2 regions of the Roseibium alexandrii DFL-11 genome follow, and region 2 is predicted to be linked to the other one. Evidence: predicted binding sites of a transcription regulator. Region 2 holds the regulator's gene; the other holds the start of a gene.
The links. The regulator PhoB, encoded in region 2, activates phosphate uptake and scavenging genes when phosphate is short. The targets are predictions, from matches to a motif close to TGTCATNNANCTGTCAT.
Positions count from the first base shown of each region.

Region 1: a site for PhoB is predicted at 5,880-5,896, ahead of SADFL11_RS19205 (DUF1045 domain-containing protein). Genes of this name have one in related genera too.

Region 1 covers NZ_CM011002.1:4,160,950-4,168,713, reverse strand. Annotated here, with positions in the region: gene phnF (phosphonate metabolism transcriptional regulator PhnF) at 1-654, opposite strand, end outside; gene phnG (phosphonate C-P lyase system protein PhnG) at 792-1,265, shown strand; gene phnH (phosphonate C-P lyase system protein PhnH) at 1,265-1,876, shown strand; gene SADFL11_RS19230 (carbon-phosphorus lyase complex subunit) at 1,881-3,002, shown strand; gene fosX (FosX/FosE/FosI family fosfomycin resistance hydrolase) at 2,999-3,427, shown strand; gene SADFL11_RS19220 (alpha-D-ribose 1-methylphosphonate 5-phosphate C-P-lyase PhnJ) at 3,424-4,359, shown strand; gene phnK (phosphonate C-P lyase system protein PhnK) at 4,356-5,144, shown strand; gene phnL (phosphonate C-P lyase system protein PhnL) at 5,147-5,851, shown strand; gene SADFL11_RS19205 (DUF1045 domain-containing protein) at 5,957-6,706, shown strand; gene SADFL11_RS19200 (alpha-D-ribose 1-methylphosphonate 5-triphosphate diphosphatase) at 6,703-7,764, shown strand, end outside.
Region 2 covers NZ_CM011002.1:2,684,837-2,692,600, forward strand. Annotated here, with positions in the region: gene SADFL11_RS12405 (efflux RND transporter periplasmic adaptor subunit) at 1-698, opposite strand, end outside; gene SADFL11_RS12410 (Hsp33 family molecular chaperone) at 890-1,864, opposite strand; gene argF (ornithine carbamoyltransferase) at 1,877-2,806, opposite strand; gene SADFL11_RS12420 (aspartate aminotransferase family protein) at 2,803-4,002, opposite strand; gene SADFL11_RS12425 (GcrA family cell cycle regulator) at 4,426-4,971, shown strand; gene phoB (phosphate regulon transcriptional regulator PhoB) at 5,038-5,733, opposite strand; gene phoU (phosphate signaling complex protein PhoU) at 5,820-6,515, opposite strand; gene pstB (phosphate ABC transporter ATP-binding protein PstB) at 6,547-7,335, opposite strand; gene pstA (phosphate ABC transporter permease PstA) at 7,357-7,764, opposite strand, start outside.

The DNA.
Region 1 (7,764 bases), 1.5 Mb from region 2:
ATTGACACTTTCAATGACCACAACCGGGTGGCCCAAAGCGATGCCAAGCTGCTGCGCATCTTCGGTATCGACCAATTCCGCAGAAATCCGGCTTTCCCGCCGGCTGTAGTCCTTGATGCCGCCCCGGCGCAAAGCTTCGGTAATGGTGCCGCATTCCGCGTAATCGGCTACCAGATTCGGAACCCGGGCCTGCTCAAGCCAACTGGTTCCCACCATCATTGGCACACTGTCGGCGACACGTAAGGTCTTGAGACGGATCAATGGTGTTCCCAACGGAACCTCCAGGTGCTGTGCCAGCAGCGCATCCGCATCTTCGATTTCTGATCCAATCAAGCGGCCACTTGGCGATCGGTCCTGGCCGGAGACAATCTCCGAAAACCGTGTCCGGGCATTGATGGGGTAGCTGAGCGGAGCACTCGCCACAAACGTTCCACGGCCTTGATCGGCGCGCAGAAGCCCCTCTGCCGTTAACGCAGCAATGGCCCGGCGGACCGTATGCCGGTTCACTCCGAACCGGGACGCTATCTCGGATTCCGGCGGAAGTCGGCTGCCTTTTTCGTAGCCGCCGGCGGCGATTTCGCCCTTCAGCATTTCCATGATCTGGCGCCATACGGCAATGCCTGCAGCCCGGTCCAGTTTGCTTTGTCCTGTCATGCGCCCGTCATCAAATTTCGATACCCAAGAGTCAATAAGTTTATTTGTCTATACAAATAGACAAATTGAGTCTACAACCCGCTCACGCACAGGCCTCGAACTCCCAAATAGCGGGCCACCAACACAAAGGCGTGCTCATGACCGAGACCACACCGTCTTCCACAATTGCTGGCGACCAAGCCGCTCGGCAAAAGAACCTTACCATTCTCGCTCAGGCCCCAGCTGATGCATTGGATGAAAAATTCAACTCCCTGGCGCCGCCGGCTTACGAATTGGTCCGCCAGCCGGAAACGGGCCTGGTGATGGTCCGCGGCCGCATGGGCGGAACCGGCAGCCCGTTCAACCTTGGAGAAGTGACCGTGACCCGCTGCGTTATCCGCCTCGACAGCGGAGAAACCGGCAGCGCCTACGCACTTGGCCGCGACAAAACCAAGGCTCTGCAATCGGCCGTCATTGATGCCCTATGGCAGCGCGGTGCGACGCGGGCACAAATCGAGACGGACATCCTCGGCCCACTGTCGAACAGCCAGACAGAGCGCAAAACCACCGTCCGCAAGGAAACCGAAGCAACGCGGGTCAATTTCTTCACGATGGTGCGGGGAGACAACTGATGACCGCAACTACTGCACTTGCTGCCGGATTTGCTGATCCTGTTCACGACGCACAAGGGTGTTTCCGGACCATTATGAACGCTATGGCGAGACCGGGAACGCTTCAGGTCCTTGGTCAAACCCATCTCACACCACCAACACCGCTGACACCAGAAGCCGCGGCCATCGCCCTCACCCTGTTCGACTATGACACACCTGTCTGGCTCGACAAACAGCTTGCACAATCCGAGAGCGTAAAGGCCTTCCTTCGCTTTCACACGGGCGCACCAATTGTCAACGAACCTGTCGAGGCAGCCTTTGCCCTGATCGCAGATCCGGCCAACATGCTGCCGCTTGCAAGCTTCAATCAGGGCTCGGCCGAGTATCCGGACACGTCCACGACACTCATCCTGACATGCCAAAACCTGAACAACACAGACGGTGTTGTGCTCGAAGGACCCGGCATAAAAGACACGCAGACTTTTGAAACAGATCCAGTGCCGCAAGTGTTCTGGGATCAGGTCATTTCCAACAACGCCCAGTTCCCACGCGGGGTTGATCTGATCTTCGCAGGCAAAGACACCATTGCAGCCCTTCCCCGCTCCACCTCAGTCACTCTAAAGGAGGCCTGAGCCCATGTATGTTGCTGTAAAGGGTGGCGAAAAGGCCATCCGCAATGCCCACAAGCTAACCGCCAAGCGGCGCCGCGGTGACACCTCCGTTCCCGCGCTGACACTGGAGCAAATCGCCGAACAGCTGTCACACGCGGTGGCGCGGGTAATGGGAGAGGGTTCGCTCTACGATGAAACGCTCGCTGCTCTTGCAATCAAGCAATCGCGCGGCGACCTGATCGAGGCCGCTTTCCTGATGCGTGCCTACAGGACGACGCTGCCACGGTTCGGCTACAGCCAGCCTGTCGACACGGCCAAGATGCTTGTCGAACGCCGGATCTCGGCAACCTACAAGGACTTGCCAGGCGGCCAGATGCTCGGCCCGACCTTTGACTACAGCCACCGGCTTCTGGATTTTGCTCTTGCCGCCGAAGACGAAGGCGGGAACTTTGAGGCGGAAACGGCTCCAGTCGAAGACGAACCGATGCCGCGCGTCACCGATCTCCTTGGAGATGAAGGCCTGATCGAGCCGGATCCGGCGGCTGACGAAAACGCGCCGGTGGGCGATCTCACCCGCGACCCGCTATCTTTTCCGGCAGACCGGGATTTGCGTCTGCAAAACCTTGCACGGGGTGACGAGGGTTTCTTGCTCGCGCTCGCCTACTCCACGCAGCGCGGTTACGGCCGCACGCACCCTTTTGCCGGTGAAATTCGGTACGGTGAGGTCGAAGTGGAGTTTTTCGCGGAAGAACTCGGCTTTGCTGTCACGCTTGGCACGATCAAGGTGACTGAGTGCCAGATGATCAACCAGTTTGCTGGATCGGCAAAGGCTCCGCCCGCCTTTACGCGCGGTTACGGCCTCGTTTTCGGACAAGTCGAACGCAAAGCCATGTCCATGGCCATGGTCGATCGATCTCTGCGCTGGGAAGAACTCGGCGAAGAACAGGTTGCCCCGGCCCAGGACGGTGAATTTGTTCTCTCCCATTCCGACAACATTCAGGCGACCGGTTTCGTCGAACACCTCAAGCTGCCGCACTATGTCGACTTCCAGGCAGAACTCGATCTGGTGCGCCGCATGCGCGGGGAGTGGTTCGAAAAACGGGCGCGCGAAGAAGCCGAAACCACTGCCAAAGAGGCTGCGGAATGAGCAGTGGCCTCAGCCATATGACTTTCATCGTCAGTGATCTGGAAAAGATGACCCGGATCCTGACGGATGTCTTGAAAGCAGAAGAAGTCTACGACAGCGGCCAGGACACCTTCTCCTTGTCGGAGGAAAGGTTCTTCCTGGTCGGTGCTGTCTGGATCGCGATCATGAAAGGCGCGCCGCTTTCCGAGCGCACCTACAATCACGTTGCCTTCAAGATCGAAGAACAGGACTTTGAGGCCCGACTCGCTGCGATCCAATCGCTCGGCCTTGAATTCAAGCCGCCGCGCGACCGCGTCGAAGGCGAAGGCCGGTCCATCTATTTCTACGACACCGACAATCATTTGTTCGAACTGCACACCGGCACACTGGAAATGCGGCTCGAAAGCTATCGCAAAATTCTCGATGAACGGAGGGCCTCACAATGAACGCCACGGCTCAGATTTTCGATCAGGGTGAATACAATTTCGCCTATCTCGATGAACAAACCAAACGTATGATCCGCCGCGCGATCCTGAAGGGCATCGCGATCCCAGGATACCAGGTGCCGTTTGCCTCGCGCGAAATGCCTATGCCCTACGGCTGGGGCACTGGCGGGGTTCAGGTCACGGCCTCGATCCTTGGCAAGGATGATTGCCTGAAGATGATCGACCAAGGCTCTGACGATACAACCAACGCGGTTTCATTGCGCGGGTTCTTCGAAAAGACGGCAAACGTACGGACGACTTACGAAACGTCCGAGGCAACCGTCATCCAGACCCGCCACAGGATCCCGGAAAAGGAACTGCGCGAGGACCAGGTCCTTGTGTTCCAGGTCCCGATCCCTGAACCGCTCCGGTTTCTGGAGCCGCGGGAAACGGAAACCCGCAAGATGCATGCCCTCGAAGACTACGGCCTCATGCACGTGAAGCTCTACGAGGATATTGCGAAAAACGGTCATATCGCCACCACATACGCCTATCCGGTGATGGTCAATGACAGGTATGTGATGGACCCCTCTCCGACGCCGAAATTCGACAATCCGAAGATCGACGAAATGGCCGCATTACAGCTCTATGGCGCGGGCCGGGAAAAACGCATCTACGCGATCCCGCCCTACACAAAGGTGAAAAGCCTCGACTTTGAGGACTATCCGTTCGAGGTCCAGAAGTTCGACAAGCCGTGCGGACTGTGCGGCGCAGAGCATGTCTATCTGGACGAGGTCATTCTCGATGACAAAGGCGGACGCATGTTTGTCTGCTCCGACAGCGATTATTGCGAAGAACGGCGCACCGCAGGACATGTCGGACCGATGGCTGCAAACCCAGCGTCCCAGCACATCGGTGGACACGGCACTAACGCAGAGGAGGCGTCCCGATGAACGTGTTTCGAGCTGACGACCCGCTTCTGCAGGTCCATAACGTGACCCGCTATTACGGCGACCGCATCGGATGTACCGACGTCTCCTTCGATCTTTGGCCCGGCGAAGTGCTCGCCATTGTCGGGGAAAGCGGTTCAGGCAAAACCACCCTTCTGAATTGCCTGTCGACACGCCTCGCACCGACTGCGGGTGCAATCGAATACCGCATGCGCGATGGGTCAATGCGCAATCTCTATCAGCTGTCAGAAGCCGAGCGCCGCTTGCTGATGCGCACTGACTGGGGATTTGTTCATCAGAATGCTGCGGACGGCCTGCGCATGAACGTCTCGGCCGGCGCTAATGTCGGTGAACGGCTAATGGCAGTCGGAGACCGGCACTACGGGAAGATCCGCGAAACCGCGGATGATTGGCTGGGCCGGGTTGAGATCGCCAGTGACCGGATCGACGATGATCCGCGTTCGTTCTCAGGCGGCATGCGCCAGCGGTTGCAGATTGCCAGAAATCTTGTAACTCATCCGCGGCTGGTCTTCATGGACGAACCGACCGGCGGTCTGGACGTTTCGGTTCAGGCGCGTCTGCTCGATCTTCTGCGCCGTCTAGTCGCTGATCTCGGTCTGTCGGTTGTGATCGTCACCCACGATCTGGCGGTTGCCCGCCTGCTGTCACACCGGATCATGGTGATGCGCCACGGCCGGGTGATTGAAGCCGGTTTGACCGATCAGGTTTTGGACGATCCGCGCGAGCCTTACACCCAGTTGCTTGTCTCCTCCATTTTGCAGGTCTGATCATGCCAGTGCGTCTTTATCTGAACAGTGTCGGCAAGTCCTTCACCATGCACCTTCAGGGCGGCACGGTGATCCCGGTTGTCGAAAACGTCGAGTTTTCTGTCGAGGCCGGCGAATGCGTGGTCCTTGGAGGGCCATCCGGGGCTGGCAAGAGCTCAATCTTGAAAATGATCTACGGCAACTACCGCTGTGATCAGGGTCAGATCCTGGTGAATGTTGGCGATGAGATCATCAACATTGCAGATGCGGAGCCGCGCCAAGTTCTACGGCTGCGGGAAAACACAATCGGTTATGTCAGCCAGTTCCTGCGCACGATCCCACGCGTGTCTGCCGAGGAAGTGGTTGCCGAACCGCTGGTTGCCCAAGGCACAACTGAAGCAGAAGGGCTCGAGACGGCACGCAGTCTTCTCTCCCGGTTGAATGTCCCTGAGCGGCTCTGGAAGCTCCCACCGGCAACCTTTTCCGGCGGCGAACAACAACGGGTGAACATTGCCCGCGGTTTCATCGCGCACTACCCGATCCTTCTCCTGGATGAACCCACCGCCTCGCTGGATGCCGCGAACCGCGCGGTTGTCGTCCGCCTGGTGGAAGAGAAGAAAGCCAAAGGCGTTGCCATGGTGGGAATCTTGCACGATGAGGATGTCCGGCAGGAAATCGCCGACCGGATCATCGACGTCACCGGTTTTAGCGCCGACGTGGCTGCTTAAACGAAATAACTTGCCGGGAGCGGTGGTATGTCACAGAACAGTCACCGCTCCCCGGTATGGACTTTGCCTCGGCCAAGTCCGATCTCCTAAATCGCGATAATTTCCATGCGCTACGCCATCTATTTCGCAGCCGACGCTGACGCACCGCTCATACAGCTGGGCAACACCTGGTTGGGCCGTGATCCCTTCACGGGATCACTCCTGCAGCAACCGTCCATTCCGGGCCTGGACGCCGCTCGCTTCGAAGATCTGACAACCAGCCCCCGGCGTTATGGATTTCATGGCACGTTGAAGGCCCCGTTCTCGCTTGCGAAAGATGCAACCGAAGAGGCCTTGATCGCGGCCAGTGCCAGATTTGCAGAGACCGTTGCCCCTTTTGAACTGCAGGAACTTAGTGTCAATCAACTGGGCAAGTTTCTGGCGCTGACACCGGCTCAGCCGGAGCCAGATCTGGAAGCCTTTGCGTCTCTTTGTGTTCGCCAGTTTGAACCGTTCCGCGCGCCTTTGAGCGCCGAGGATCTGGACCGGCGGCGGCAAGCAAATCTGACACCCAAACAGGACGGATATGTCGAGACCTGGGGCTATCCATATGTCTTCGACGAGTTCCGCTTCCACATGACGCTGTCCAACAAGCTGGAGAGCAAGGAGGAAGCTGCGCTCTTGGCACGGAGCGCGGAAACGCATTTTGAAGCCGTCACTAATTCGGCATTCACCTGTCGCCACTTCGGTCTTTATGTCGAACCGGAGCGCGGCGCCCCGTTTGACGTCCACCGCATATTTGAACTAACGGGCCCGCAGAACCCTATCACTGCGCTTGAAAACACGCTGGCAAACTCCAACGAGGAAGTCTCATGAGCACGCATCCGAAACTCTTCAAAAATACCAAGCTGGTACTGGCAGAAGACGTGATCAACGGCTCTCTGACCGTCGATCAGGACGGCCTGATTTCCGATATCGGGTCAGCAACAGAGGTTGAGGGGCACGATTGTGAAGGCGACTTCCTTCTGCCGGGTTTGATCGAACTGCACACCGATCACCTGGAAGTTCATTACGCTCCGCGGCCAAAGGTCCGCTGGAACCCGGTTGCGGCCGTTCAAGCCCACGATGCCCAGATCGCTTGTGCCGGCATCACGACCGTGTTTGACGCGCTTCGCGTCGGCATGGATGAGGATGACGACAGCAACGACACCATGAAGGTCGCAGACATGCGGGCCCTCGCGGATGCGATTGAAACAGGCCAAAAGGAAAACCGGCTGCGCGCGGATCACTACATCCACCTGCGCTGCGAAGTCTCCGCGCCGGATGTCATCCGGGCCTACAACTACTTTGATGGTGACGACCGCGTCCGGCTGGTCTCCCTGATGGACCACACACCAGGTCAGCGCCAATTCGTGTCGCTCGATTCCTACATCAGTTACTACCAGGGCAAGCGCGGCTTCACAGACGAGCAGATGGCCGAATTCATTGAAATGCGTAAAGCCAGGGCCGACAAGAACACCCCTGGAAACCGTAAGGCGATTGCCACACATGCGGACAAAAACACAATCGCAATTGCCAGCCATGATGACGCGACCATTGCCCATGTTGATGAAGCGATTTCGCTGAACACCAAAATTGCCGAATTCCCGACTACAGTGGAAGCCGCCAAAGCCTCCCACGAAGCGGGAATGGCGGTTTTGATGGGCGCACCGAATGTGGTCCGTGGCGGCTCCCACTCAGGCAACGTTTCGGCCCGTGAACTCGCCGAAGCCGGATACCTCGATATCCTGTCGTCGGACTATATTCCGGCATCGCTGCTGCAGGCGGCGTTCCAGCTTGCGGACGAGATCGATGGCATCACCCTGCCGAAAGCAGTTTCAACGGTAACGTCGACACCGGCGAAAGCCATAGGCCTTTCCGACCGCGGTGTGCTG
Region 2 (7,764 bases):
TGAATGACCTTTGCCTCTTCCAGGGCGAGCGTGTTTTCAGACCGCTCCACACTTTGCTGGCGCTGGGAAACGATCAGCTTGCGGTCATCAACCGTCCGCTCCGTGATCGCACCGCGGCCAATGAGCTCCTCCGCTCGTTCCAGATCGCGTTGTGCAAACTCAAGCTGTTCACCGGCGCGAATGAGGTTGGCCTTTTCCAGCGCGACCCGGCCCTCGTTTTCCACCAGAGCCGCTTGCGCTTCGGCAAGGTTGGCGCGGGCTTCGGTCACAGCCCCTTCGTAGTCGAACCTGTCAATCACAACCAGGGTATCGCCGCGCTCGACTTTGCCGCCTGCCTTAAGGTCCGGGTGAACTTCGACAATCTCGCCGCCAACCAAGGCGCGCAAATCCACCTCCCGGCCAGCCTGGGTCTGCCCGTAAACGGAGATCAAGGGCGCATAATCGCCTTGTTGAACGGTGGTCGTCTCAACCGCGTAGCTGTTTTCCTGAACGGGCCGCTTTGGCACATCCGGGCGGGTTGCGATGAGCTGGTTCATGCCCTTGAAGGCACCAAAAAGAATGGCGAACGCCAGAGCCGTTTGAAGCAGCGCTTTTAAAACCAGCTTGGTGCGCTCCATCGTTGTCCGTGTCCGGCCTGCGGGCGGAAGGACTTCGGGACTTGGCGGCTTGCCGGTTTCCGGTTCAACGGACTGCAACATACTCAAGCTTTCTCACAGGTGCGAGTTCGACGGCTCTAAACTATACGCGAACCGTGGGCATAAGATTACTTTGCACCGCAAAAAATCAAGGTTTTCAGCGCAGAAACGCGCCTTTCAGGCAGGATTTCGTGTAACCAAATGTATCAATTGGTACAGTCGGCAGGCCGGTTACAACCGGCCCGCTATTGTTCTCAGCGGTCGAATTCGTAAGCCGTGCTGCAGAATTCGCAAGTGACAACAATCTTGCCGTCGACCGTGACTGCTTCGACCTCGTCTGCGCTAAAGTTTGCCAAAACGTTGGCAACTTTGTCGCGCGAGCAACGGCATTTGTCGGCAATCGGCTGCGCATCGAAAAGCCGGACACCGCGTTCGTGAAACAGCCGGTAGAGCAACGTCTCTACGCTGACCTCAGGATCCGTCAGTTCCACGTCCTTGACCGTATCGACAAGTGCCTTGGCCTCGACCCAGGCATCGTCTTCATCAATAAAGTGACGCACGGCCCCTTCCGGCGCGTCTCCCGGATCAATGTCCGCCTGGCGCATCCGTTCCGGCGCCTCCGGCAGAAACTGGATAAGCAAGCCACCGCCGGTCCATGATTTGACCGGAGCATCCCCGTCCTGACGGGTGTAGAGTTCTCCAACAGCCAGACGGACTTCGGTGGGGATCTGCTCAGACCGCTCGAAGTATCGGCGCGCGACTTCTTCCAATGAGATACCGTTCAGCTCGACCAAGCCCTGGTAGCGCTGCATATGCTTGCCCTGGTCGATGGTCATCGCCAGATGTCCATGTCCAAGTAACGCCTCAGGTGTCGCAGTACCGGCATCGATCAATCCTACGACACGCTCTGCATCAAATGTGGCGCATGCACGGATCGCGTCCGGAGTTTCAAAATCGACCACCAGCATAGATACCGGACCCTGGGTCTGGGTCTGGAGCGTAAATCGCCCGTCAAACTTCAAAGATGTCCCGAGCAGGCTTGTGAGGACGATCGCTTCTGCCAGCAGCCGGGAGACCGGCTCTGGATAATCATGACGTCCAAGAATTTTCTGAAGGATGGGGCCGAGCGCAACACTGCGCCCGCGGACATCCAGCCCTTCCACGGCAAAGGGCCGGACAGCGTCCAGCCCTACGGGCTTGATGCCCAGTTCTTCCAAGTTCAGTGCCACTTTGGCTACGCCTTAAGCTGCGCCGAAACACCAGGCCAAAATGCCCTTTTGAGCATGGAGCCGGTTTTCGGCTTCGTCAAACACGACAGAGTTGGGGCCGTCCATGACCTCGTTGGTGACTTCTTCGCCGCGGTGTGCCGGAAGGCAATGCATAAACAGTGCATCACCATTTGCCTCCGCCATTAGGCGTTCGTTCACCTGATATGCACTCAGCAGATTGTGACGGCTTTCAGCATCGTCGTCGCCCATCGACACCCAGCAATCGGTGACGACACAGTCGGTCCCTTTGACAGCCTCATATGGGTCGTCGGTAACCAGAATGGAACCACCCTTGGCACGGGCGGTCTCAATCAGATCCTGAGGTGGAGCCAGTTCGGCCGGGGTTGCGATGCGCAGCTCGAAATCCAGACGCGGTGCAGCGTGAACCCAAGACGCCAGAACATTGTTGCTGTCGCCGGTCCAGGCGATGCTGCGCCCGGAGATACCGCCGCGATGCTCTTCGAAAGTCATGATGTCTGCCATGATCTGGCACGGATGCGAGATCTTGGTCAGGCCATTGATCACTGGAATCGTTGCGTTTTCCGCAAGCTCATTGAGGGCTTCGTGGTCCAGGATCCGTATCATGACGCCGTCGACGAACCGGGACAGCACCTTCGCTGTGTCGGCGATGGTTTCACCCCGGCCCAACTGCATTTCCGCACCGGTCAGCATCAATGTCTCGCCACCGAGTTCGCGCATTCCAACATCAAAGGAAATGCGGGTCCGCGTCGATGGTTGTTCGAAAATCATGGCCAGCACTTTGCCCGCCAGCGGGCCTTCGCCCCGGCGAACACCATCCCGGGTCGCCTTGATCTTCTTACCGGTTTCCAGAATAGCGCGCAGATCGTCACCTTCAAACTGGGTCAAATCCAGAAAGTTTTTGTACGCTCCGTTGGCGGTCATTCGGCCGCTCCTTCCAACAACTTTTCTTCAACAGCAACGGCGGCCTGTTCCAGCCGATCAAGGGCATCGGCGATCTCGTCTTCCGAGATGGTCAGCGGCGGTAGGATGCGGACAACGTTGTCACCGGCCGGGACCGCAAGAATGCCCGCTTCGCGCGCGGCGGCGACATAGTCTCCAACCGGCGCCGTGCACTTGATGCCGAGCATCAGGCCATTGCCCCGGACAGCCTCAAACACCTTCGGGTGGCTATCGACCAAACCGGAAAGCTTTTGCTTAAAGGAGAGGCCCTTCTTTTGAACCTCTTCCAGAAAGCCATCTGCAAGGATGACGTCCAGAACCGCATTGCCAACAGCCATGGCGAGCGGATTGCCACCGAATGTCGTGCCGTGGGTTCCAGGTGCCAGCGCGGATGCAACCTCTTCAGTCGCAAGACAGGCGCCCATCGGGAACCCACTGCCGATGCCCTTGGCAACGGCCATCAGATCCGGATCAACGCCAGTCCACTGATGCGCGAACATTTTTCCGGTCCGGCCGACACCAGTCTGGATTTCGTCAAAGATCAGCAGGGCTCCGGTTTCATCACAAAGCTTACGCAGGGCACGCAGGAATTCGTAGTCGACTTCCCGAATGCCGCCCTCTCCTTGGATGGGTTCGATCGCGATCGCTGCGGTTTGCGGACCGACCATGGCCTTCAAGGCGTCCAAGTCCCCGCTGGGCACCTGATCGAAGCCCGGAGCTTTCGGTCCGAAACCCTCCAGATATTTCGCCTGGCCACCCGCTGCAATCGTGCCGAGCGTCCGGCCATGAAACGCGCCTTCAAAGGTCACGATTTGATACCGGTCCGGATCATTGCGGTCATAGTGATAGCGGCGGGCGCACTTGATCGCCGCTTCCATGGCCTCAGCGCCGGAATTCACGAACAGAACCTTGTCTGCAAATGTTGCATCGGTGAGGCGCTGCGCAAGCCGCGCGCCGTCCGGCATCTGGTGCAGATTGGAAATATGCCAGAGCTTGGCCGCCTGATCCTGAAGTGCCTGAACCAGATGCGGATGAGCATGTCCGAGCGAGTTTACCGCGATCCCGGACCCGCAATCGAGAAATCGTCGGCCATCACTCGTAACAAGCCAGACACCTTCCCCGTGATCGAATGACAGGTTCGATCTTGCGTAGTTTCCAAAAAGCGCGGACGCAGACATACCTCTTTAGTCTCCTCTGGCCACCGGAAGCCCCGCTGGTATCGGACCGTCGGAACTCCAGGGCATCGCCTTTAAACAGGCCAAAAACGCAATGTGCCGCCAAAGCGGCGGCACGTTGCAAGATCCTTATACACTGCCGAGGTCCCCGCCTGTCAATGGAAATGGCCGTTGCCGGGGTTCGGGCTGTTTTATGTAAAAGTCTCAATGACCTCGCATCTGTTGGGGAAAAGTCCGTTCATCCCCAACTCACTGCAGCCTGACGGTTGCTTCATAAATTAACGTTATTGTAACCTTTAGCTAATCAGACACGACATCTCGTGCGGTGTATCAAATAGAGGCACAAGATATGCCATAATGGGCTTGCGCTTGCATGTCCATTAACGAGATTCTGGCCAGTCACTGGCCTTGGCAAGGGGTGCGGCAATGAGTTGGACGAACGAACGGGTTGAGCTTTTGAAGAAGCTCTGGGGTGATGGTTTGAGTGCAAGCCAGATCGCGGGTGAGCTTGGCGGCGTTACCCGGAATGCTGTGATTGGCAAGGTGCACCGGCTCGGTCTTTCCGGGCGCGCGAAGTCTTCTTCCTCAAGCGCGAAACCGCGTCGCCCGCGCACAACAGCCAGCCCGGCGTCTCAATCAGCACCGAAACGTCCACAAACACAGCCGCAGACCCAAGGCTCCGCAGCGTTGAAGATGGAGCCAACCCCGGCTCCGGTCGCAGAAGTTCAACCCGTTGCAGAACCGATCGCAGATGTGGTCCCGATGTCCAAGCGGGCAACGATCCTTACGCTAACCGAGCGCACCTGTAAGTGGCCGATCGGCGATCCGGCGACAGATGACTTCTACTTCTGCGGTCAAGTTTCCGAAGCCGGTGTGCCCTACTGTCCATACCACTGCAAGATTGCTTATCAGCCGGTCGCAGACCGCCGCCGGAGCGCCAACAACAAGACCAGTGTTGCCCAGGCATCCTGATCTCGAAATACCCAAGAAAAAGCCCGCCGATTTGGCGGGCTTTTTTGTTTGTCTTGGTAGTCTCGATCAGGCTGCCGTAAATTGGTCGTTGAAGGCATAACCAGCCCCGCGCACCGTGCGGATTGGATCCTTCGCCTTGCCCTTGTTCAGCGCCTTGCGCAAGCGTCCCACGTGAACATCGACCGTGCGCTCGTCCACATACACGTCGTGCCCCCAAACGCCATCCAGCAGTTGTTCGCGAGAAAAGACCCGGCCTGGCGCGGTCATCAGGAATTCCAGAAGGCGAAACTCCGTCGGCCCCAAATGGATTTCCTTGGTGCTGCGCCGGACGCGGTGTGTTTCCCGATCAAGTTCGATGTCGCCGGAGCGCAGCATCGTGGACACCACCTCCGGGCTCGCCCGCCGCAGGATCGCGCGGACACGAGCCATCAGCTCCGGCACAGAGAATGGCTTGACAACATAGTCGTCCGCTCCGGTCGACAAGCCTCTGATGCGCTCGGCTTCCTCGCCGCGCGCCGTCAGCATGATGACCGGCAAACGCTCGGTGTCCTCGCGTGCCCGCAGGCGCCGGCACAGCTCGATGCCCGACAAACCGGGCAACATCCAGTCCAGCAACAGAAGGTCCGGCTGGGTTTCCCGGAGGCGGATTTCCGCCTCATCACCGCGGACACACGTCTCAACGGCGTATCCTTCAGCTTCCAGATTGTACCGCAACAGAAGGCTCAACGGTTCTTCGTCTTCGACGATGAGGACCTTCGGCATGAATTCTCGCTCCAATTCCCTCAGCCGGCACCGAAGCGCCAGCCTACAGTTCCTGCTTCACAGCCGTTCAGGCTGGGCCTGGCAACTCACACAGCGCCGGTTTCATCAACCTTGTTACGGTCTTCCGGAAGGCGCTCGCCCGTCACCATGAAGAAGACGTTTTCGGCAATGTTGGTTGCATGATCGCCGATCCGCTCGATGTTCTTTGCGCAGAACAGCAGATGGACGCAGGAGGTGATCACCCGCGGGTCTTCCATCATGTACGTCAGAAGTTCCCGGAACAGCGATGTGTATATTGCATCGACTTCGGCATCTGCGTCTTGAACCTGGCGCGCCGCTTCAGCGTTACGCCCGGTGTAGGCATCGAGAACCTTCTTTAACTGACCAAGGGCCAACTCGGTCATGTGCTCCACGCCGATTGCCAGCTTCTTGTTTTGAATGTCGTTATCGATGGCGATTGCCCGCTTCGCAACATTCTTTGCAAGATCACCAACACGCTCCAGATCGTTGGCGATCCGGCTGGCTGCTGTGATTTCGCGTAGATCCTGGCCCATCGGCTGACGGCGCACGATCATTGCAATCAGGCTCTCTTCAACTTCTTGGTGAAGTGCATCGAGGCGGCGATCCTGGTCAATGACTTGGCGGGCAAGTTCCGTATCGCCGGACACCAAAGCCGACACGGCTTCAGCAAAAGCTTTTTCTGCAAGACCGCCCATTTCAGCGATCCGGCCGGCCATGACGTTCAATTCGTCATCATAAGCCGTGACTGTATGTTCAGACATCCTGTGTCCCTTCGAAAAATGTGCGATCCGGTTAACCGAAGCGGCCGGTAATGTAATCCTGCGTACGCTTGTCCACCGGGTTGGTGAAGATATCCTGTGTCGGACCTTCTTCAACCAGAATCCCTAAGTGGAAGAATGCGGTGCGCTGAGACACGCGGGCGGCCTGCTGCATGGAGTGCGTTACGATCACGATCGTATAGTTCTCACGCAGCTCGTCGATCAGTTCTTCAACCTTTGCGGTTGCAATCGGATCGAGTGCAGAACACGGCTCATCCATCAGGATCACTTCCGGGCTGACGGCAATCGCGCGTGCGATACACAGGCGCTGCTGCTGACCACCGGACATGCCGGTGCCTGGCTCGTCGAGACGATCCTTGGCTTCTTCCCAAAGACCCGCCTTTTGCAGGCTGGAGGCCACGATGTCATCAAGCTCGGCCCGGTTCCGGGCCAAACCGTGAATACGCGGCCCGTAGGCAACGTTGTCGTAGATCGACTTCGGAAAGGGGTTGGGCTTCTGGAAAACCATCCCGACCTTGGCGCGCAATTGCACCGGATCGACCTTCGGGTCGTAGATGTCTTCTCCATCGATCTTGATCGAGCCTTCGACCCGGCAGATATCGATGGTGTCGTTCATACGGTTGATGGTGCGCAGGAATGTGGACTTGCCACATCCGGACGGCCCGATAAAGGCCGTGACGGAACGTGGCTGGATTTCAATGTCCACGTCCTTGATCGCGTGCGTATCACCGTAATAGACCTGCACTTTGTTGGCTGAAATCTTGCTGTCGGTCATATCTGTCGCCTGTTCAATTTTCGGCATGTCATTCATGGGTAGGCCTCCTTACCAGCGACGCTCAAACCTGCGGCGCAGGATAATGGCGATAATGTTCATAGTCAGAAGGAACACCAGCAGGACGATGATGCCACCCCAGGCTTTCTCGTAGAACGCGAAGTCTGAACGGGCGGCCCAGGTATAAATCTGCGCGGGCATTGCCGAATTTGGGTCCATGAACCCGGATACAAAGCCGTCCGGATATCCACGGGCAACAAAGCCGACCATCCCGATAAGCAGCAGCGGGGCCGTTTCACCGAGCGCCTGGGCCAAACCGATGATCGTCCCGGTCAAGATCCCGGGCATCGCCAATGGCAACACGTGGTGGAACACGGACTGCATTTTTGATGCCCCAACACCAAGCGCAGCATCACGAATGCTTGGCGGCACCGCCTTGAGAGAGGCCCGCGTCGAAAT